2 regions of the Erwinia sp. AC075 genome follow, and region 1 is predicted to be linked to the other one. Evidence: predicted binding sites of a transcription regulator. Region 1 holds the regulator's gene; the other holds the start of a gene.

What was found. Region 1 encodes CRP, which controls carbon source genes, mostly activating them, when cyclic AMP is high. Its sites were predicted from a motif close to ATGTGANNNNNNTCACAT; they were not measured.
Region 2: a site for CRP is predicted at 1,909-1,926, ahead of AC0IXH_RS15900 (YjcB family protein). Genes of this name have one in related genera too.

What each region holds. Positions count from the first base shown of each region.
Region 1 is NZ_CEEDEU010000001.1:4,259,627-4,262,746, forward strand. It holds gene AC0IXH_RS19885 (YccS/YhfK family putative transporter) at 1-1,520, opposite strand, end outside; gene crp (cAMP-activated global transcriptional regulator CRP) at 1,579-2,211, opposite strand; gene AC0IXH_RS19895 (OsmC family protein) at 2,519-2,929, shown strand; gene AC0IXH_RS19900 (phosphoribulokinase) at 2,969-3,120, opposite strand, start outside.
Region 2 is NZ_CEEDEU010000001.1:3,370,862-3,373,981, reverse strand. It holds gene AC0IXH_RS15910 (MATE family efflux transporter) at 1-497, shown strand, start outside; gene AC0IXH_RS15905 (ATP-grasp fold amidoligase family protein) at 506-1,459, shown strand; gene AC0IXH_RS15900 (YjcB family protein) at 1,516-1,797, opposite strand; gene AC0IXH_RS15895 (hypothetical protein) at 2,561-2,698, shown strand; gene dgcN (diguanylate cyclase DgcN/YfiN) at 2,685-3,120, shown strand, end outside.

The DNA of each region.
Region 1 (3,120 bases):
TGCGGCCACAACCAGATGGTGCCGCCGAAGGCAATCAGGCAACCCATCAGCGTATCCAGTAAACGCGGCAGCAGGAAGTCTGCGCCGTTAAGCGAGAGCAGCTGCAACGAATACACTGCGGTGACCGTAAAGCCAATCATCGCAAAGCCGTAGAATTTACGGATAAACAGGTAGCTGATAAGGGTGATGGCTAACATCACCAGCAGCACGATGGATTCGGGTGCCTGCAGGCGCAAGGTCACCGCGGCAATCACCAGCCCGGCCAGCGTGCCCAGCGCACGGTGCTGGATGCGGACGCGCGTTGCGCTGTAACCGTTCTGGCTGACAAACATGACCGTCATCAGGATCCAGTAGGGTTTGGGCAGATTAAAGAACAGCGCCAGCGAACTGGCAAATGTGAGCATCACCGCGAAGCGGGCGGCGGTGCGCAAGGCGGCCGATTTCAGCGACAAATAGCTTCTGATGGCCGGCAGCAGCGGCAGTCGGCGCTGCCGGTCAGCCATCAAATCGCGCTGATAAAGGGGACGCTGGGTACGCAGCACCCGACCAATCCGGCTGAAGTGGTAATAGCAGAAGGTGCCCACCGGGTTATCCGGATTCTGCCGTGAGATCTTCTCCAGCGCCTGAAGCTGCTTATCCATGGTGAAGCGCTCGGGCAGCTTGTGGTAAAGGATATCGTCGGCCAGTTCACGCAGCCTGGCGGCGATGGTCTGCGCGTTCCAGCGGATCACCGCTTCGGCATGGCTTTGCTCCACCAGCTTTTGCACTTCTTCCGGCTGATGCAGGCTGACGGAGATGTGCTCCTGCAAATCCAGCGCGATTTGAAACGCGCGGGTCAGCCGCTTGTGGTGATTGTTGTTGGTAGCTGACAGCATATGCATCTGCTGATAGCAGGTGGTGATCAGGTCGACCGCTTTTTGCTGACGCGCCAGCAGCGGAGGCAGGGCTTTCTCCGGATCGGTGAGTTTGGTCAGCAGGGTGTATTTCGCTTCGCAGTAACCCGCCAGCTCGCGATAGAGCAGGCTTAAGGTTTCCCGCAGCGGTTGCTCTTTCCACAGCCAGAACCAGACCCAGTTGAACACGCCGTACCAGATGGTGCCGAGCACGTAGAGCATCGGCGGTTCCCACACCGGCATGCGTCCTGCCAGGCTAAGGGTGAAGATTGCGGCTATCAGCGAGCCGGGCAGCAGGCGGCCATGCAGCGGGCTGATTTCACCGGTGACGCCCAGCAGCATCGCCATCGAAAACAGGATCACGGGCAGGGGAACGTGGTGACCGGCAAGATACTGGATCAGGAAACTGCTGAAGGCGAACAGGCTTCCGCCAACGATCAGGCGTTTGAAAAAGCGCTTATGAGGAGTATCAAGGCCAGCGAGGTTGCAACAGGCAGGGACTAAGGAAAACAGCAACCCTTTTTGCAAGTCGCCCAGTAGCCATCCCATCGCTACCGGTAAACAGAGCACCAGCGTCTGGCGCAATGCGTAGTTGATCTCCGGGTGATAAATCAGTCGACGCCACATCACTCCACACCAAATAAAAAGGCGCAACACCAGGTGTTGCGCCGTGGATCAGAGCCGATTAGCGAGTGCCGTAGACAACGATAGTTTTACCGTGTGCCGAGATCAGGTTCTGATCTTCCAGCATCTTCAAAATGCGTCCCACTGTTTCACGAGAACAGCCAACGATTTGCCCAATTTCCTGGCGGGTGATCTTGATCTGCATCCCATCCGGGTGCGTCATGGCGTCCGGTTGTTTTGCCAGGTTCAGCAAGGTCTGCGCGATGCGACCCGTCACATCGAGGAAAGCTAAATTGCCCACTTTCTCAGAAGTGACCTGCAAGCGATTCGCCATCTGTGCAGACAGGCGCATCAGAATGTCAGGGTTAACCTGGATCAGCTGACGGAATTTTTTGTAAGAGATTTCAGCCACTTCACAGGCTGTCTTCGCGCGTACCCACGCGCTACGCTCCTGACCTTCTTCAAACAGGCCAAGCTCGCCAATAAAGTCGCCCTGATTGAGGTAAGACAGGATCATCTCTTTGCCTTCTTCATCCTTGATAAGCACCGCTACTGAACCTTTGACGATATAGTAGAGGGTTTCTGCCTTTTCACCCTGATGAATCAGCGTGCTCTTGGATGGATACTTATGAATATGGCAATGAGACAGGAACCATTCAAGTGTCGGGTCTGTTTGCGGTTTGCCGAGAACCATTCGCTGTTATCCTCTGTTGTAATCGTGCCTAAATACAGGGGCAGAGTTCCCTGCCAGGCGTTGAAATAGTCAAGCGTTTCCCATCAGGAAATTTATTCGGGCCTCTGTTAAAAGCCTGGCTCGTTATGCGATTCGTTTCGTCGTGCCTGTAGAGTACTGACGAAAATATTACAGCTTTGTTTGTAGCACAGCTTTCAACGAGTGTCTTGTGTTGTCTCGCTTCAGCATAGTGCGAAAATTGCCGCATTGCCGTTTTTCTGCCTAAAGCGTAATCTGGCGATAACTGAATGAATTAGAGGAAATTGTTATGCAGGCTCGAGTCAAGTGGGTTGAAGGGTTAACGTTTTTGGGAGAATCCTCATCCGGGCATCAGGTTCTGATGGACGGAAATGCGGGCGATAAAGCCCCGAGCCCGATGGAGATGGTGTTGATGGCCGCGGGCGGATGCAGCGCAATCGACGTGGTTTCCATTCTGCAGAAGGGCCGCCACGACGTAAAGGATTGCGAAGTGAAGCTCAGCTCCGAACGCCGTGAAGAGGCCCCGCGCCTGTTCACCCACATCAATCTGCACTTTATCGTCACCGGCGTGGCCTTAGGCGATAAAGCGGTGTCGCGTGCCGTCGATCTCTCCGCGGAGAAATATTGCTCGGTGGCACTGATGCTGGGCAAGGGCGTGGAAATCACCCACAGCTATGAAGTGATTGAGTTACCGGCGTAAGTCATCCCATCGCCGCCCTAAGCCCCGTGCCCGCGGGGCTTACTCTATTTTCTTACCCTGGATCAGACGCTTCACCAGCGGCCCCATAATCAGCTCCATCGCCAGCCCCATCTTGCCGCCCGGCACCACCAGCGTATTAATGTGCGAGATAAAGGATCCCTGCAGCATCGACAGCAAATACGGGAAGTCGA
Region 2 (3,120 bases), 890 kb from region 1:
CTTCGTGGATTTTTATCCCGGTAGCGATCATTACATCCTGCTTTTCTGAGATCTTCAGGGAGCGTGCGGATGTGGCAGTAAAACTGGCCGCAAGGCTGAATGGCTATGTAATGGCAGTTTCCTTTTTGATGCTTCTTGTCGTCGCGCTGTTTGGCGAAAAGATCATCACTACCCTTTATGGGCATGACTACACACAATCAGGAAATCTCGTTACGTTATTGTCGTTAGCAACCTGCTTTTCGGCAATGGGAACAGTAGCTTACCGCTACATGGTGAAGGAAGGTGGTTTTAATTACCTGCTGGTCAAGATCGTGGTGCTGGTCGTAATTAGCGTGGCAACCAACTGGTTCTTCATCCGTTTCTGGGGATTAACAGGCGCAGCCTGGAGCGTTCTGGTCACCGAACTGCTCTCCCTGACCGTAATGAATTATTTCTTTAAGAATGCCGTCATTCTTAAAATACAGCTTTCCTCACTTAACTACAAAACATACAAATGAGGTAAAAAATGTTAAAACTCAAAGCAGAATTGAGAAAAGGCGTCTTATACCTGCTCAAGAAAATGCCATGGTCTTATCAGGACCGAGTTTACTATTTTCACACTTTTAAGCGGTTACCTAACATTCGCCAGCCGAAACTGTTTAATGAGAAAATTCTGTACCGCAAATTCGTCACTGGCGACTATGTTCGTTATGGGAATCTTTCGGATAAAGTTTTAGTGCGCGATTACATAGCAAAAACAATTGGTGAAGAGTATTTAATTCCTTTGCTGCATGAAACGGCCGATCCGATTTCATTGCTGGGGCTTAAATCCTTAAAAAACACCGTTATTAAACCGAACCACGGTTCTGGTATGGTAGAAATCTTTCTTGAAGAACCAGACTGTATTCAAAAACAGTTGCTGGTGCGCCGCTGTGAAGAGTGGTTGCGCTGTGATTTCTCGCATCAGTCGCGGGAAATTCATTATCGCTACATTAAGCCGCGCATTCTGGTGGAAGAGTATGTTGGTGATGGCAAGTTTGCCGCCATCGATTACAAATTCCACATGTTCAACAAGAAAGACGGCAACTTTGAGTACGTGCTGCAGATCATCTACAACCGCTGTGGCAACTCACCGCTGTCGATGAACTTCTACGTCAACAACCTGGAGCAGTGCTTCTACAAGATCCGCGATACCGGACTGGATATCAGCGGGGATATGGAAACGTTGAAGAAGGCGCTGGAGCTGAGCAAAAAGCTGGCCAGTGACTTCGACTATGTTCGCGTTGACTGGTACATCAGCGAAGGGCAAATCTTCTTTGGTGAGCTGACCTTTACGCCAGGTGCCGGCATGGTGACCGGGCTGGATATGGGCCTGGATAAGATGATGGGTGATATGTGGTTGCAGGAACACAAAGCAGCCGTATTGCCAGCAACGTCAGGAAGCGTTACGCCGCTGCCGGTGGCCTTTAAGAAGTTTTGATTGAGCCGAATACAATAACGAGCCGCTGACTCTCTGAGTCAGCGGCTCGTTTGTTTTCAGGGCATAGGATAATCAGTTGGGGTGTGGCTCATCACGTCGATAAACACATCTTTGGTGATGTGCCAGAAGTTATGCAGGTTATCCATACTCAGAGTGATACCTAACAGCCCGGTAACGAACCAGCATGACATGCCGATACCCACGCCGGTGAAGACAAAGGCAATGCCTTTGTGGCTGGCCTGACGGCACTTCACGTTAAAGGTGCTGGCAATAAACATCATTACTGCACTAACCAGTTCCCATCTCATCAATACCAGGCTAGCGGTTAAGGTACCCATATCGTTCAAACTCCGAGATTTACTGCCCTGACAAGAGGCGGTGTCATCACCGATCCAGACGAAAAGTTGCCAGGTTGCTTTTCACTTGAACGGACATAACAGGTCACAGAAGTGTGATGACGGTCACATTATATCACTCGATTTTAAAATTTGAACAAAATTTAGGCCTGGTATGGTAGTTTTTTGTCAGTGGAACATTAAGCCTTTTATTAACTGAGGTTTACCGATTTAATTCCAAAATATGGGGAATAATCCGTATAGGGAAAGAATGAAAACCGTCTTACAGGCTATATTACTGCGCATAATTCCTTATATTTTGGAAAATAATTACTCTCCGATATCAATTTTATCTTTAATTTAAGGCAGTTAGCTTTATTTTGAGACGACAAATGACAATTAAACTCATTATAAATGATTAGCCCGATCGTCCGGTTCCACCTCTTATTTTCAACGGCACTGATGAAAACTCAGCAAAAACAGGTGCTTGATATTGCTAGCAATTAACGGGGTTGTTCCATACTTAAACCTTACTTAGCTTTTATTTGACGCGACTTAAGTCAAATTTCCTCTTTGAGATGAATCTGACCTCTTAAAAGTTGTACAACCCGCCAATGGGTTGTAGGATTTTTCATGGTAAAAATCCTTATAACTCATTCCCTTCCATTTCCACAGGGCGGGATCTCTACACCTCAAATACAGCTCACGCCATATTCGCTAAAGCGAAATGCGGTAACGGAGCAATAAAAACAATAAAGGAGGCTTTGTGTTTTCGACTGACGCAAAACAGCGCCCGCTGACGCCTGATGACGTGGCGATCCTGAGTAGCCACTACGTGTTACGGGTCCAGCACAACCAACAGGGCCACATTACCTCTGTGGAAGCACTCCGTGCACAAGGCTAATTCTACGGCTAAAAAACCGCTGCTGACCTTACGCAAAAGTCTGCAACGCATTCATCTGGTGATCATCGTGGTGTCGCTGTTGTTCAGCGGCATCTCGCTGTCGGTGCTGTCGATGTTTGCCCTGCGCAGCTATGCGGAAAACAATCTCCAGCTGGTGGCCACCACCCTCGGCTACAGCGTGCAGCCGGCGGTGCTGGCGGGCGATGCGGATGCGGCTAACGACATCGTGCGGCAAATCGGGGCGAAGGCGGAGTTTGGCCACGCCAGAATTGTCGATGCCCGTAATCGCCTGCTGGTGAACTGGCCTCCATCCGGGGCGCAACATCATCAGGGCGCCGGGGAGCTGGTCACCCACTGGATTTTCCCGCAGCCTGCCAACGTGCCAATCGTGCACAACGGCAAGGTGATTGGACAGGTGTGGT